Regions from separate parts of the Massilia endophytica genome, predicted to be linked through region 3. Evidence: predicted binding sites of a transcription regulator. Region 3 holds the regulator's gene; each other region holds the start of a gene.
The links. The regulator sigma-54, encoded in region 3, starts transcription at its own class of promoters, with help from an activator protein. The targets are predictions, from matches to a motif close to TGGCANGNAANCTGCTTT.
Positions count from the first base shown of each region.

Region 1 (5,489 bases), 1.0 Mb from region 3:
GTTGGCCACGCGGTTGCGGATGTCCGCCTCGGCTTCATCGGCGTTCTCGTAGCGCTTCTGGATGTCCAGCGCCACTTCGTTCGCGCCGCCGTGCTTCGGACCGCGCAGCGCGCCGATGGCGCCGGTGATGGCCGAGTGGATGTCGGAACCGGTGCCCGCGATCACGCGGCTGGTGAAGGTGGAGGCATTGAACTCGTGCTCGGCGTACAGGATGAGCGACGTGTGCATGGCCTTGACCCAGCTTTCGGGCGGCTTCACGCCGTGCAGCAGGTGCAGGAAGTGGCCGCCGATGGAGTCGTCGTCCGTTTCCACGTCGATGCGCTTGCCGTTGTGGCTGAAGTGATACCAGTACAGCAGCATGGAGCCGAAGGAAGCCATGAGGCGGTCGGCAATGTCGCGCGCGCCGGCGATATTGTGGTCGTCCTTCTCCGGCAGGGCGCAGCCCAGCACGGAAACGCCGGTGCGCATCACGTCCATCGGGTGCGCGCCTGCTGGCAGGGCTTCGAGCGCGGACTTCACGGCCTGCGGCAGGCCGCGCAGCGATTTCAGCTTGGCCTTGTAGCCCTTCAGTTCCGCCACGGTCGGCAGCTTGCCGTGCACCAGCAGGAAGGCGATCTCTTCGAATTCGCAGGAGTCGGCGACGTCCAGGATGTCGTAGCCGCGGTAGTGCAGGTCGTTGCCGGTCTTGCCCACGGAGCACAGGGCGGTATTACCGGCGGCCACGCCGGACAGGGCGACGGATTTTTTCGGCTTGAAGCCTGCTGCTTGTTCGGTCATGTTCGATGTCTCCTTATTTTTTCTGTGCGGCGAACAGGGCATCCAGCTTCTGTTCGAAATCGTGGTAGTTGATGCGCTCATAGAGTTCGGCGCGGGTCTGCATGGTGTCCAGCACGGCCTTCTGCGTGCCGTCGCGGCGGATGGCGCCGTAGACGTTTTCCGCGGCCTTGTTCATGGCGCGGAAGGCCGACAGCGGGTAGAGCACGAGGCCCACGTCGGCCGACTTCAGCTCTTCGACGGTAAAGAGCGGCGTGGAGCCGAACTCGGTGATGTTGGCCAGAATAGGCACCTTCACGGCATTGGCGAACTGCTTGTACATGGACAGCTCGGTCATCGCTTCCGGGAAGATCATGTCCGCGCCCGCTTCCACGCAGGCCCCGGCGCGCTCGATGGCGGCGTCGATGCCTTCCACGGCCAGCGCGTCGGTGCGGGCCATGATCACGAAGTTCTCGTCCGTGCGTGCGTCCACGGCGGCCTTGATGCGGTCCACCATTTCGGTCTTGCTGACGATCTCCTTGCCGGGACGGTGGCCGCAGCGCTTGGCGCCCACCTGGTCCTCGATGTGCATGGCGGCGGCGCCGAACTTGATCATGGACTTGACGGTGCGGGCCACGTTGAAGGCCGATGCGCCAAAGCCGGTGTCCACGTCCACCAGCAGGGGCACGTCGCACACGTCGGTGATGCGGCGCACGTCGGTCAGCACGTCGTCCAGGTTGGAGATGCCCAGGTCGGGCAGGCCCAGGGAACCTGCGGCGACGCCGCCGCCGGAAAGATAAATGGCGCGGAAACCGGCGCGTTTGGCCAGCAGGGCGTGGTTGGCGTTGATGGCGCCCACCACCTGCAGCGGCGACTCTTCTTGGACGGCTTTGCGGAAGGCGGCGCCGGCGGAATGTTGGCTCATGGTGTCCTTTCAGTGCAACGTTAAGTTGCGCTCAGTACTGCAAGCGCCGTGCCAGAGATGAAACATGCGTAAAATCAGGCACTTGCATTGCCGCATGAGTCCTTTGCGATGTTTCAACGTTTCACCATGAAACATCATGTGCATTATAATTGAAACATGCGCGCAACTGCCCCACCCTCAGACGAAAAGCCGGTCATCTGGACCGTCTCGGTCTCCCGCCTGTCCGAACTGTTCCGCGACATCACGCTGGAATACGACGCGCTGGCCACCATCGAACCGATCAACCTCGGTTTCGACGAAGCTGCGCGCCACCTGCGCGAACGCCTCGCCACGGAACGCTGCGACGCCGTGATTTCGGCGGGCTCGAACGCCGCCTACCTCAAGGGCCGCCTGTCCGTGCCCGTGGTGGTGGCCAAGGCCAGCGGATTCGATTTCATGCAGGCACTGGCCCGCGCCCGCCGCCTGTCGGACCGCATCGGCGTGGTGACCTACCAGGAGCCCTTGCCGGAGCTCGCGGAATTCGCCGCCACCTTCGACGTACCCATCGTGCAGCGCAGCTACGTGACGGAGGAGGATGCGCGCGCCCAGATCAACGACTTGAAGGCGCAGGGCATCAAGGCCATCGTGGGCGCTGGCCTCATCACCGACCTGGCAGAGGAGGCCGGCCTCACGGGAGTGTTCGTCTATTCGGCCGCCTCGATCCGCCAGGCCTTCGACGACGCCCTCGAAATGGCGCGGCTCGCGCAGCTGGAAGCAAACCGGCACCACGCGCGCGGCAGCGCCGTCGCGGATACGCTCAAGGCCAGGCACGGTCTCGCAGACCTGCGCGGCGAATCGCCCGCCATGGAAAAGGTGCGCCAGGCTGTGGTGCTGTACGCGAAGTCCGCCGCCACGGTGCTGATCCAGGGCGAAACAGGGAGCGGCAAGGAGCTGGTGGCCCAGGCCATTCACCGCGAAAGCCCGCGCGCCCTGGGCGCCAACCGGCCTTTCGTGGCAGTGAACTGCGGCGCCATCGCGGAATCGCTGCTGGAGTCTGAACTGTTCGGCCACGAGGAAGGCGCCTTCACCGGCGCGCGGCGCGGCGGCCACGCGGGCCTGTTCGAGGCCGCCAACCGGGGCACCCTCTTCCTCGACGAGATCGGCGAAATGCCGCTGGCGCTGCAAACGCGCCTGCTGCGCGTGCTGGAAGAGCGCGAGGTGGTGCGCGTTGGCGGCACGCGGCCCATTCCCGTCAATGTGCGCATCATCAGCGCGACCCACTGCAACCTGGAGCAGCGCGTGCGTGAGGGTCGCTTCCGCGCCGACCTGTTCTACCGCCTTGCCGTGCTGCGCCTGGCGCTGCCGCCCCTGCGCGAACGCCTGGACGACGTACTGCCGCTGACGGAATGGGCGCTGCGCAATGCCCTGGCCGGACTCGGCGCCCGGGCCCACCCGAACCTGCATGCGGAGCTCGCGGCCTGCGCGCCCATGCTGCTGCGCTACAGCTGGTCTGGCAATGTGCGCGAACTGCGCAACCTCGCCGAACGCGTGGCCCTCTTCCTCGCCGCCGAGCCCCTGCAGGCGCTCACGCCCGCCTTCCTGTCAGCGGTGGCGCCGGAGCTGGCGAACGGCCTGCCGCCGCCTCCAGCGGGACAGCCCGAGCGCGTGGCGGACGTGCTGGCGCGCTTCGGGGGACGGCGCGATGCCGCAGCCGAGTATCTGGGCATCAGCCGCACCACGCTCTGGCGCCGCCTGCGCGCCGAGGAAGGCTGAACGGCGCGCCGCCGCACGGTTGCCGACACTAGAATGGTCCGCATCGGCTATTGGAAGCGGGACCATGCAAGAACAAGCGGAAAAGGAAACACTGAAGGAAGAGATGGGCCGCATCGTCGAGGAAGCCCGGATGGTGCTGCCGGGTATCCAGGCGCTGTTCGGCTTCCAGGCCATTGCCGTGTTCAACGAGCGCTTCAAGGACCTGCCCATGTACGTTCAGGACTGCCACGTGGCCGCCCTGGGCTTCGTGGTGATCGCCATCGCGCTCATCATGATGCCCGCCGCCTACCACAGGCTGGCGGAGCCGGGCTGCGTGTCGCGCCACGCCATCAAGGTTTCCTCGCGCAGCATCTGCTATGCGCTCGCGCCCCTCGCCGCCGCGCTCTCGCTCGATATCTTCGTGGTGGTGCATGCAGTGACGGATGCCATGGCAGTCAGCGCCATGAGCGGATCCGCGGCTTTCATCCTGCTGATCGCCCTCTGGTTTGCCTATCCCCTCTACTCGCGCCACCGGCAGGGCCGCGGCGCGACGGACGCCGGGGCCTGAGCGCCGCTCGTCACGATTTTCCGCCGCTCGTCACAGCGCGCTGGCCGCCAGCCTCCCGCGAAGCGAAGATGCTTCCCAAGGAGGAAACATTACATGAAACGTACTTTCGTATCGACCCTGGCCACCCTGGCCTTCGCCGCCGCCCTGCCCGCCCATGCCGCCACCGCCTTCAAGGCTGAAGTCACGGGCAAAGGCCCTGCCGTCATCCTGATCCCCGGACTTGCATCGTCCGGCGAAGTGTGGAAAGGCACCACCGAACACCTCTGCGGGCCGCGCCAATGCCACGTGCTTACCCTGGCGGGCTTCGCCGGGCAGCCAGCCATGGACGGTCCCCTGCTGGCCACGGCCGAAAAGGAGATTGCGGAATACATCGAAACGAACAAGCTCGGGAAGCCCGTCATTATTGGCCACAGCCTCGGCGGCTTCCTCGGCATGAAGCTGGCGGCCGACCATCCGGACAAGGTGGGCAAGCTGGTGATCGTCGATTCCCTGCCCGCCCTGGCAGCCACCCAGCTGCCGACCATTACGCGCGAACAGATGGCGCAGGTGGCCGCCAGCACGCGCGACCGTCTCCTGAGCCAGGACGATGCGGCCTACGCGGCAGGTCTCCAGCGCACAGCGACGAGCATGGTGAGCAGCCCGGCCGATATCGAGCGCGTAGTGGGCTGGGGCCGCATCTCCGACCGCAAGGCCGTGGCCAACGCCATGTATGAAATGACGGCTGACGACATGCGGCAGGATATCGCCCGCATCAGCGCGCCAACCCTGGTGCTCGGCGCTTATGCGGGCTACAAGCAGTTCGCGCCGCTGCCGGCCATCGAGGCGGTGTACCGCGGCCAGTACGCCCAGCTCAAGGGCGTGCAGATTGCGATCGCGGAAAACGCCCGCCACTTCATCATGTTCGACGACCCCGCGTGGATGTATGATCGCGTGGATCAATTCCTGAAATGAGATCCGCATGACCGCAGCCCGCCCTCTGTTCGCCCGCCTCAACTGGTATCTGGTCTGTCAGTTCGCAGGCTGGGGCGGGGTGTCGCTCTTCATTCTTTCCTACGGCATCATGGGCCACCTCTCGATGCTGTTCGTGGCGGTATGCCTGTGGGGTCTGGCGACGGGGATGCTGTTCTCCGAGCTGTGGCGGCGCTTCCTGAAGCGGCGCGCGGCGCGCCTGCGGCGCACCGGCTGGCCGGTGCTGCTGGCCGGAATCATCGTTCTGGCCTTCGCGCAGACCGCGGCCATGACGGCGGGCTACGCCATCTTCCGCCCCTTCGGGGGCATCCGCGGCTGGAGCTGGGCGCCGAATGCCCTGCTGTTCTGGTTCGGCGTCTACCTCACCTGGACCATCATCTACCTCGCCGTGCTCACCCTGCGCCGCGCCACTCGCGCCGAAGCTGAAGCCTTGCGCCTGGAGCTGCACGCGAAGGACGTCGAACTGCGCGCCCTGCAGGCCCAGGTCAACCCGCACTTCTTCTTCAACAGCATGAACAGCGTGCGCGCCCTGATCTACGAGAA
Region 1 is NZ_CP088952.1:903,207-908,695, reverse strand. It holds gene prpC (bifunctional 2-methylcitrate synthase/citrate synthase) at 1-777, opposite strand, end outside; gene prpB (methylisocitrate lyase) at 791-1,678, opposite strand; gene prpR (propionate catabolism operon regulatory protein PrpR) at 1,835-3,430, shown strand; gene LSQ66_RS04165 (DUF6328 family protein) at 3,495-3,977, shown strand; gene LSQ66_RS04160 (alpha/beta fold hydrolase) at 4,071-4,928, shown strand; gene LSQ66_RS04155 (sensor histidine kinase) at 4,936-5,489, shown strand, end outside.
Region 1: the regulator sigma-54 is predicted to act here: its motif matches at 1,715-1,732, upstream of prpB (methylisocitrate lyase).

Region 2 (5,489 bases), 2.4 Mb from region 3:
GCACCACCAGCACGCCCGCAATGGACAGCACCGCGCCCAGCACCTGGCGGCGCGACACGGCGGCGCCGAAGAAGAGCCAGCCGGTCAGCATCATCCACACCGGCATGCCCGCCGCAACGAGGGTGACGTTGATGGGAGTGGAGCTTTGCAGCGCCATATACTGGAGGGCGTTATACAGGCCGATGCCGAGCAGGCCGAGCACCGCGAAGCGGCGCCAGTGCGTCCACACGCCGGAACCGGAGCGGAACACGGGGCCCGCGAGCGGCAGGAGGATAAGGAATGCGAGCGCCCAGCGCAGGAAATTGAGCAGGATGGGCGGCACCATGTCGTGCACCATGCGGCCCACGATGGCATTGCCCGCCCACAGGACGGGCGGCAGGGTCAGCAGGAATGCGGTGCGGAGGCTCAGGCGTGAATTCATGTGGCGGACAGCATAACCGATCTGGCAACTCGTCGCAGGGCGGCGACAGAAATTCCCTGCGGCACGCTGCGGCGCGGTAAAATAAGCCCTTGGTTCTCACCACTTTTTCACGATATGAAACTCTTCTTTAAACAGCACCGCATGTACGAGTCGGACCACACCAAGTTCATCAAATCGCTGAAGGACCAGAATCCGTCCATGGAAGAAGGCCAGCGCCAGGGCCGCTCCCTGCTGTGGGACAAGGCGCCGCTGTCGCTCGAAGAGCGCGCTCGCCAGCAGCAGTCCGCCATCAAGCAGCAAGCCTACGTCTACCAGACCAAGGTCTGAGTCTCCAGGACGGCACGCCATGCTGCCACAGGAAGCCGCGGACGAGGCGCCGGAAGACCACGGCGCCGGCGCCCCCTTGCACCTCGACGAGGCCGCGCTGGCCCTTGCCGCTGAAGCGGCAGGCGATGCTGCCACTTCCGGCGCTGCCGAATCTGGCAACGGCGCCACTGCGGAAGCCGAAAACGCTGCGCCGGCCCGCCTGTACGGCGAGCCCCTGCTGCGCCTGCCGACCGACCTGTATATTCCGCCGGACGCGCTGGAAGTTTTCCTCGAAGCCTTCGAAGGCCCGCTCGACCTGCTGCTTTACCTGATCCGCAAGCAGAACTTCAATATCCTCGACATTCCGATGGCGCAGGTGACCCTGCAATACCTGAAGTATGTCGAGCAGATCCGTCTGTCCAACCTGGAGCTGGCCGCCGAGTACCTGCTGATGGCGGCCATGCTTATCGAGATCAAGTCGCGCATGCTGCTGCCGCAGCGCCAGCACGACATCGAAGCCGAAGCGGAAGACCCGCGTGCGGAACTGGTGCGCCGCCTGCTCGAATACGAGCAGATCAAGCTGGCCGCCTACGAGCTGAACTCGATGCCCCAGCTGGACCGCGACTTCGTACGCACCCAGATCTACATCGAGCAAAGCCTGGTGCCCGTGTGGCCCAATGTGAACGTGGACGACCTGCAGGCCGCCTGGCGCGACCTGATGAAGCGCGCCACGCTGAAGCAGCACCACAAGATCACGCGCGAAGAGCTTTCCGTGCGCGAGCACATGACCATCATCCTGCGCAAGCTGCAATCGAGCCGCTTCGTGGAATTCGCCGACCTGTTCGATACGGACGGCGGCGTGCCCGTGGTGGTAGTGAACTTCGTCGCCATGCTGGAGCTGGCGAAGGAAACGCTGATCGAAATTACCCAGGCCGAGCCCTTTGCACCCATCTACGTGCGGCTGGCCTACTCTCCTGCCTAAGAACAGAATAAAGCAATATGAAAATCATTACCTCCATCCAGGAACTGCGCGACCAGCTGAGCGGCCAATTGCGGACCGCCTTCGTGCCGACCATGGGCAACCTGCACGAAGGCCACCTCTCGCTGATGCGCCTGGCGCGCCGCCATGGCGACCCGGTGGTGGCGTCCATCTTCGTCAACCGACTGCAGTTCGGCCCGAACGAAGACTTCGACAAATACCCGCGCACCTTCCAGGCCGACGTGGAGAAGCTGGAGAAGGAAGGCGTCTACGTGCTCTTCGCGCCGACGGAGAAGGACATGTATCCGGAGCCGCAGGAGTACCGCGTGACGCCGCCGGATGGCCTGGGCAATACGCTGGAAGGCGAATTCCGCCCCGGCTTCTTTACGGGCGTGTGCACGGTGGTGACCAAGCTGTTCTCCTGCGTGCAGCCGCGCGTGGCGGTGTTCGGCAAGAAGGACTACCAGCAGCTCATGATCGTGCGGAACATGACGCGCCAGTTCGCGCTGCCCACCGAAATCATCGGCGCCGAAACCTACCGCGCGGAAGACGGCCTGGCTCTGTCCTCGCGCAATATGTACCTGTCGACGGAAGAACGCGCCGAAGCCCCCGCCCTGTACCGCAGCCTGAACTTCGTGGCCGGTGAAATGCGCGGCGGCCATCTGGACGTGACGCAGCTGGAACGCAAGGCGATGGACGACCTGGCCAAGCGCGGCTGGAAGCCGGACTACATCTCCATCCGCAAGCGCTCCGACCTGCAGGCTCCGAACGCGGGCGACCTGGCGCAAGGCGAACCGCTCGTGGTGCTGGCCGCCGCCAAGCTCGGCACCACCCGCCTCATCGACAACCTGGAAATCTGATCAGGGCGTGTTGTCGGGGAAGAAGCCGTGCACGCGCATCTCAAGGTGTTCCGCCTGCGGTCCGCTTCCGTTGTAGATCGCGCCGCCCGAGCAGGCAGGGTCGAACAGGCGCGTGACAAGGCCCGCCCAGCTGATTTCCCGATGGCCTGAGTCGTCAGGCCCGTTGGGCTGCGGCGTCGGCAGCCAGTCGATGCCGCTCGGCCCGCAATAAAAGCCGACCGCAGTAACGGTCGTCGCCGCATTGAAGCGGATCTTGTAGGACAGGAAGACTGTCACGAAGCGCACCGATCCTGGCGACGTGCCGGGGATGGACCAGGTGCACTGCTGGCTGGCGTTGGCGTCGCAGGCGATCACCGTGCTGCCGCTGTTGCCCAGCCGGTCGATGTTGCGCACCAGGGCCGCCTTCTGCGCCAGCGCAGGCGCGCACAGAACGGCCGCCAGCGCCAGGCTCACCACCTTCAGCGTTTTCATTTCGGAGCTCCCTTGTGAATTGGCCGCGCCAGCAGGAGCAGCCCGGCCAGCACCAGCAAAAGCGTGGCTGGCGCGGGCACCGCCACCAGCTCACTGTTGGAAACAATGTCGAAGGCGTAGACGCTGCTGCACACGCCGCCGCAGGCGCCATCGGAGAAGCTGGCATCGAGCCCGATGAAGCCGTCGCCCAGGGTGCCGCTGCCCAGGTTCTCCGCAAAGGAGAAGTTGAAGGGCAAGGTCAGCGCCAGCGTGTAATAGCCGGCGGGCACATTCAGCAGGTCGAGCGTGGAATCGGCGCACGCGGGAGCCGCCGTGCCGGGCGGGCAGGCGCCGTCGTCGTTCGAGGCGAGGAAGGTGGCGCCTGGCCCAAGGCCCAGGAAAAGCGACAGGTAGGGATCGAAGCCGCCGGGGGCAACGGCCTGGCCTGCGGCATTGACGCCGCCGGGAGCGGATGCGCTGCCGCCGTAGCCGTAGGTCTGGAAATGCAGGTCGCCATCGGCGAGCAGGCGGAAACCCAGGAGCACCACCGCATTCGGGTCGCCGGCGGGCATCTGGCCGGTGGCCGAGATCTCTCCGCCGCGCGCCAGGGCCGCCGATACCAGAAGGCAAAGAAGACACAGGAGTTTTTGCATGGCCGGCCTCGCGCATCGGGGAATGCGCAAGGGGATGCATATCGCATGCCATCGCAGTATGCCCCTGGGGGGCGGACAGCCTGTCAAAAAGTCCGACGCTCGCCTACTTTGCGGCGTCAGCCTTCCACTCGTCCTTCGGCGGCAGCATCTTCACGATGGGGTCCGGCCGGTCGGGCTTCGGCTTGAATACGGCATCCACGAAGGCTTCGATGCTGCCGTACTGCTTCACGGTGCCGGCCTGCTGCTCGGGGGAATCGATCATCTCGATGCGGCGCTTCAGCTCCCGCTTGAAGGCGGGGGTGTAGATGTCGAAGGTGCCGCTGGCCTGGTACTGGTCCAGCGGGCCGGGGAAGATCACGGCATCGTAGGCGTCAGCGATGGTCTGGCCCGGCGCGGCATCGAGCATGTGGTTGCCGAGATAGGACGCCTTTCCGAAAGGCGTGCCCGCGAGCTCCACCGCCTTGGGCATGCCGCCCGCGGCGTCGAAGGCGCTGTCCCACAGGCCTTTCTCCATTCTCACCCAGCGGTACTCCACGTTGTCCAGGCCCTCGCGCGTGGCGGCCTTGCCTTCGCCGCGCTTCTTGATGAAGAGGATGGGAGCATGCACGCGCAGCGAATAGGATTTGCCTGGCGAGTGCTGGCTGAAGAAGGTGCCCGCGTTCCAGTAAAACTGGCCCTTGCTGTTGCGGATGCCCTTGTAGGCGTGCCGTGTGTTCGTGAGCAGAATGCCTTTCCGCCCCTGCTTGAAGTCGCCCATCACTTCCTTCACCACCGAGTACATGTGGTAGTCGCGCGCCGTGCCGGAGAGGCGGCTCTGTTCCCAGTCCTGGTGGGTGCGCTGCAGCGGATAGGTGGCGGGCATGTCGGTGGCGATCACGCGCATGCGCCGTTCCGCAGGCTTGCCCGCATTGGCCTCGCGCACAGCCTTCAGCAGGTCGAGGTAGGTGGTGAGCGCCCAGCCCATATCGCTCGCGTCCTGGAACAGGGGCAGCAATTGCTCGTCGCTCGCCTTGCCGTCCATCCAGGCGTCGATCAGGGGCTGGTGGTTCAGCGGGGCCACTTCGAGGAAGATATAGCCCACCTTTGAGGCGAATTCGGGATTGCGCACCAGCTGGATGTAGAACTGCCAGGGGTCTTTCGCGCTGTGCAGGCCGTCGTCGAAGATCAGCACATCGTGCTGCTCCAGCTTGCGGTTGACGAAGGTGGCGGGATCCGGCGCGGCGCGCAGAGCGGCGACATACGGCGCCAGGGCGGCATCCGCCGGCGCCGCCTGCGCGCCGGACGCCATGAGGCAGGCGGCGCTCAGCAGCAACGCCCGGGTCCAGTGCGCCGTCATGCGGTAATGTTCTGGGTCCAGGCCAGTGCCGAGAGGTGGGCCTTGTTGATCTCGGCGGGCGGCAGGTTGAGCGAGGCCGCCATCGAGGATACGAGGCTGGAATTGAGCTCGCAGGCCTCGGCCAGCGCCAGGTAGGGGCCGTACTTGCCGCCCCGCTCCAGCAGCGCTTTCTGCACTTCGTCGGAGAGCTGGATGGTCTGCAGCACTTCTTCCATGCTGATGCCGAGCAGGCGGTCCAGCAGGGAGAACATGCCCGCCACGAACACATTCTCCGCCTCGGCCTTGCCCAGCGGCTTCTGGGCCAGCAGCTCGGCCAGGCGGCCGCGCACCACGGCCGTTTCCAGCAGCACGGGCGAATAGCCGCTCGTGCTGGCGGTGGCCAGCAGCACGGTGAGCCAGCGGTAGAGCGGCTGGTAGCCCAGCAGCGTGATGGCCTGCTTCAGGGACTGGATTTCGCGCCCCGCGCCAAAGCCTGCCGAGTTAA
Region 2 is NZ_CP088952.1:2,814,866-2,820,354, forward strand. It holds gene LSQ66_RS12640 (DMT family transporter) at 1-421, opposite strand, end outside; gene LSQ66_RS12645 (DUF3460 family protein) at 536-748, shown strand; gene LSQ66_RS12650 (segregation and condensation protein A) at 768-1,709, shown strand; gene panC (pantoate--beta-alanine ligase) at 1,727-2,566, shown strand; gene LSQ66_RS12660 (hypothetical protein) at 2,567-3,037, opposite strand; gene LSQ66_RS12665 (DVUA0089 family protein) at 3,034-3,669, opposite strand; gene LSQ66_RS12670 (hypothetical protein) at 3,773-5,005, opposite strand; gene LSQ66_RS12675 (EAL and HDOD domain-containing protein) at 5,002-5,489, opposite strand, start outside.
Region 2: the regulator sigma-54 is predicted to act here: its motif matches at 3,703-3,720, upstream of LSQ66_RS12665 (DVUA0089 family protein).

Region 3 (5,489 bases):
CTGGCGGCGGCTGGCGCCACGCGCCGCGTGGTGCTGTCGGTGCCGCATTTTCTCTTCCTGCGTTCGGTGCTTGCCTCCACCGACCTGGTGGCGATGCTGCCCTCGCGCCTGCTGCGCGACGCGCCGGAACTGCAGCAGCTGGAGGCGCCAGTGCCGATTCGCGGCTACGAAATGGCCATGCTGTGGCACGAGCGCGTGCACCGCGACCCGGCGCACAAGTGGCTGCGCGAAACGATTGCTGCGGCAGTGGCGGAATGAAGGGGCACAAAAAAGGGCGCCTGTGCGCCCTTGTTTGGTGATGCCGCTGTTTTATGCGGCGCTGGCCGGAGATTCCAAGGTCTCGGCGCGATGCTTTATCGCATCATGGTTGTGGTTCTGGACTTTGTCTTTGTATTTCATGACCTGCCGGTCCAGTTTGTCGATCAGGGTGTCGATCGCGGCATACAGGTCTTGCGCCAAACTCTCCACATACACGGTCTTGCCCGACATGCGCAGGTTGATTTCGGCTTTCTGGCGTTTTTCTTTCTCGGTGAGGTTATCTACACTCAGGATGACAGCAATGTCGATCACTTGATCGAAATGGCGTCTCACGCGCTCCAGCTTGTTTTGGACGTATTCGCGAATCGCGGGGGTCACTTCGAGATGATGTCCACTGATGGTGAGATTCATACACACTCCTAAAAGATGATGTCGCTCTACAAGGCTCACGGGGAGCCCATGCACTACAAGGACTTGCGGAGGCTGACGGGAGGGATCTTCAAGGCTTCGCGATACTTGGCAACAGTACGTCGCGCAATCACCATGCCCTGTTCTCCTAGCATGTCCGCAATCTTACTGTCGGATAAGGGATTTTTCGGGTCTTCTGCTCCTGTGAATTGCACAATCAGCGCACGGATCGCGGTCGAGGAAGCTTCACCCCCAGCTTCAGTCGCGACGTGGCTACCAAAGAAATATTTCAACTCAAACATCCCATGTGGGGTGAGCATGTATTTCTGAGTTGTTACGCGAGAAATAGTACTCTCGTGTAAACCCAGTGTATCAGCAATTTCGCGCAACACAAGGGGTCTCATGGCGACGGCGCCGTGCGAGAAAAAGTTCTTCTGCCGCTCCACGATTGCTTGTGCAACGCGCAAAATTGTGTCAAACCGCTGGCGCATGTTCTTGATGAGCCACTTGGCCTCCTGCAGCTGCGCATTCATCTGCGTTTCGCCCTTGCCCTGCTTGAGCAAACTGGCATACAGCGCATTGACGCGCAGGCGCGGCATCACGTCGTTGTTCAGCGTGACGACCCAGCCGTTGCGGCCCTTCTTCACGATCACGTCCGGCACGACATAGTCTGACGCATCCTGCGCGAAGGCGGCGCCCGGATGCGGGTTGCAGCGGCGGATCACGGCCTGGGCTTCGCGCAGATCTTCCTCGTCGCAATCGAGCGCTTTCTTCAGCTTGTTGAAGTCGCGCTGGGCGAACCAGGTGAGGTGTTTTTCCACGATGCACAAGGCCATGCGGCGCGTGACCAGTGGAATGTGCGGCATGCGCCTGATCTGGATGGCGAGGCATTCGGACGCGTTGCGCGCGCCCACGCCCACGGGGTCGAAGCTTTGCAGCAGCGTGAGCGCCGTCTGCAGCTCCTCCAGCTCCACATCCGCCTCTTCCGGAATGCGCGCGTGGATTTCCTCGAGGCTTTCTTCAAGATAGCCGTTGTCGTCCAGCGCATCGATGATGAGTTCCATCAGCGCCCGGTCGCGCGGCTCCTGCACGGTGACGCGCATCTGCTCCAGCAGATGGTCGCGCAGGCTGTGGTGGCTCGCTTCCAGCTGCGGGCGCGCGTCCTCGTCGTCCGGGGCCTTGCCGCTGCCCGAACCCGACCAGTCGCTGTCGCCCTCGGCCACGCTGTCGCCTTCGTAGGGTTCGGCTTCCGCAGGCGCGGCCTCGGCCTGCGGCCCGTTCTCGCCGGGCGGTCCTTCGGCTGGCGTGGCCGCCGGCGCGCTCTGGCCGATGGCGCCGTCGGCGAGAAGGCGCACGCTGCGGTCCAGCGGGTCGTCCAGACGTTCGAGCAGGGGGTTTTCGGTTAGCAGCTGCTCCAGCTCCTGATGCAGCTCAAGCGTGGACAATTGCAGCAGCCGGATGGACTGCTGCAATTGCGGCGTCAACGCAAGATGCTGCGACGTTCGCAGTTGCAGGGATTGTTTCATGGCCTTACATGCGGAAATGCTCGCCGAGATAGACTCGGCGTACGGATTCGTCGGCGATGATGTCATCGGGGCGGCCGGAAGCCAGCACGCTGCCCTGGTTAATGATATAGGCGCGATCGCAGATGCCAAGCGTTTCGCGCACATTGTGGTCGGTAATCAGTACGCCAATGCCGCGCTCCTTGAGGAAGCGCACAATCCGTTGAATCTCTATGACCGCAATCGGGTCCACGCCAGCGAAAGGCTCGTCCAGCAGCACGAAACGCGGATTGGTGGCGAGGGCGCGCGCAATTTCCACGCGGCGGCGCTCGCCGCCTGACAGCGACAGGGCCGGATTCTCGCGCAGCTTCTCGATCTGCAGGTCCGCCAGCAGCGTGTCCAGGCGCTCGTCGATCTGCGCCTTGGTCAGGGCCTTGCCGTCCACCTTCTGGATCTCCAGCACGGCGCGGATATTCTCTTCCACCGTGAGCTTGCGGAACACGGAAGCTTCCTGCGGGAGATAGGAAAGCCCCATGGTGGCGCGCTGGTGGATGGCCAGGTTGGAGATGTCCGTGCCGCTGATGTCGATGGTGCCCGCGTCCGAAGGCACGAGGCCCACGATCATGTAGAAGGAGGTGGTCTTGCCCGCGCCGTTCGGTCCCAGCAGGCCTACCACTTCCCCGCATTCCACCTGCAGCGACACGTCATGCACCACCTGGCGCTTGCCGTAGCTCTTCTGCAATCCGCGAACGATGAGGGTACTGCCGCAGCTTTGTCCTTGCATGCTTATTTCCCCGGCGCCGGTGCAGGAGCGGTAGCCGCCCTGGAGTTCGGCTGGATCACCATCCTCACGCGGCCGCTGCCAGGCTTGCTCTGGCCGGAGGAGCTGTTCTCCACGGTGAAGAATTCCTTGCGGCTGTCGTAGGAGATGAAGGGGCCTTCCACGTCCTCGGTGGGCTTCACGCCTTCCAGGCGGCGCACCTTGGCCTTGGAGATGAGGCGCACGATTTCCGCCTTGTTGTCGTACTCGATGCGTTCGGCCTCGCCTTCGATCCACAGGTCGCCGCCATCGCGCTTCTGGCGGAAGGTGGCCAGCGCGCCGGGCGCGCCCCAGAAGGTCACGTACTGGTAGCCTTGCGGATCGGTGGTCACCAGGGCGCGGCCTGCCTTCATGATCAGGGTGCCGCGGGTGAGCACCACGTCGCCGATCAGGGTGCGGGTCTGCTTCACTTCGTCCGAAGTGCCCTGGTTCGCTTCGATCTGCGTGGGCTTGCTGGAGTCGGCTTTCTCGGCCGACGCAGGCAAGGCCGCAGCCAGCAGGGCTGCCGCGGCGAGGATTGGTTTGATCAGGTATTTCATCTTTGCTCCAATAGGCTTTTAGCGCGGGTGCGGCGGATAGGTGATCCGCAAGCGCTGCTTGACTTCGACCTGGCTGGTGGCGTTGTTGACCGCCATGCCAATGCCGCTCATGGTGGCGGCGCCCGAAGTGATGCTGACCGGCTTGTCGGTCTGCATGCGGTCCTCGTCAGGATAAATGGTGAGCTCCGGCGTGCGCAGGCGGAATTCCTGGGCCGTGGCGGAGGCCGCGCGGTCGATCCGTACGTCGCCCGACAGCACCACGCGGCTGTTGTCGTCGTCGATGCGGGCGCGCGCCGCGTGAATATCCATCGGCGCGTTCTCGCCGGACAGGCTGCGCACGACGGGCTTGTCGATCTCCGAAGAATCGTCCACCGGGCGGTGCGTGAGCTTGTCGCCCGAGATGATGTAGCTCGGCTTGCCGTCCTTCGTCATGCGCACAAGGCTGAAGCGCTCGATGATATGGTCCGGCTCATTGAGGCGGCGGTCCGCCTGCAGTTCCGCGCCGCTGCGGTTCATCAGCTCCAGCAGCCAGAAGCTGCCGATGGCGCAGAACAGCGCCAGCATCATGCCGATGGAAACCTTGAAACGGTGGGCAGTCCTCTGGTTGCGCATTGTGTTCCTCAGACCATGAACTGGTTCAGGATTCTGTCATAGCTGTTCTGCGCACGCATCACGAACTCGCAGACCTCGCGCACCGCGCCGCGGCCGCCGAAGGCTTCCGTGATGTGGTGCACGCGGCTGTGCACTTCCGGGCGGCCGTTGGGCACGGACACGGCAAAGCCCACGCGGCTCAGGATGGGCAGGTCCACCACGTCGTCGCCGATGAAGCCCACCTGCTCCGGCTCGAGGCCCAGCTGCTGCAGCATGGCCTTGAAGGGGGTGAGCTTGTCGTGGCCGCCCTGATGCACGAGTTCGATGCCGAGGTCGCGCGCACGCGCCGTCACCTGCGGCGAGCGGCGCGCGCTGATGATGGCCGTCTGCACGCCCGATTCCTGCAGCAGCTTGATGCCCAGGCCGTCCTGCACGTTGAAGGTCTTCATCGACTCGCCTTCGGCGCCGTAGTGCAGGCTGCCGTCGGTGAGCACGCCGTCCACGTCGAAGATCATCAGCCGCACCTTGGCGGCGCGGGCCACATTGTCCAGATTGAAGGCAGCGCTCATCAGATCACCTTGGCGCGCGTCAGGTCATGGATATGCAGGGCGCCTACCAGCTTGCCTTCGGCATCCACCACCAGCATCTGGTTGATGCGGTGCTGCTCCATGACAGCCACCGCGTCCACGGCCAGCTTGTCCGGCCCGATGCTGCGCGGGTTGGCGTGCATGACGTCGCGCATCACCACTTTGCTGAAGTCCTGCACCTTGTCGATCATGCGGCGCAGGTCGCCGTCCGTGAACACGCCCAGGGGGCGGCGTTCGGCGTCCACGATGGCCGTCATGCCCATGCCCTTCTGGGTGATTTCCATGAGCGCGTCCGGCAGCGTGGTCTCGGGGCTCACGGCAGGCACGGCGTCGCCGCTGCGCATCACGTCGCGCACGTGCGTCAGCAGGCGGCGGCCCAAGGCGCCGCCCGGATGGGAGCGCGCAAAGTCTTCTTCCTTGAAGCCGCGCAGGTCCAGCAGCGCGACGGCGATGGCGTCGCCCAGCGCCAGCGTGACAGTGGTGCTGGCCGTGGGCGCCAGGTTCATGGGGCAGGCCTCCTTGGCCACGGCCACGTTCAGGTGCACGTCCGCCAGGCGGGCGAGGCTGGAATCGTCCTTGCCGGTCATGGAGATCACGAGGCCGCCCATGCGTTTGACCACGGGCAGGATGGCCATGAGCTCCGAGCTCTCGCCCGAATAGGAGATGGCGATGAAGGCGTCTTCCGGGGTCACCATGCCCAGGTCGCCATGCGCGGCTTCGGCGGGATGCACGAAGAGGGCCGGCGTGCCGGTGGAAGCCAGCGTGGCGGCGATCTTGCGGCCGA
Region 3 is NZ_CP088952.1:5,250,876-5,256,364, reverse strand. It holds gene LSQ66_RS24110 (LysR family transcriptional regulator) at 1-258, shown strand, start outside; gene hpf (ribosome hibernation-promoting factor, HPF/YfiA family) at 310-669, opposite strand; gene LSQ66_RS24100 (RNA polymerase factor sigma-54) at 723-2,192, opposite strand; gene lptB (LPS export ABC transporter ATP-binding protein) at 2,197-2,952, opposite strand; gene lptA (lipopolysaccharide transport periplasmic protein LptA) at 2,955-3,527, opposite strand; gene lptC (LPS export ABC transporter periplasmic protein LptC) at 3,546-4,139, opposite strand; gene LSQ66_RS24080 (KdsC family phosphatase) at 4,148-4,687, opposite strand; gene LSQ66_RS24075 (KpsF/GutQ family sugar-phosphate isomerase) at 4,687-5,489, opposite strand, start outside.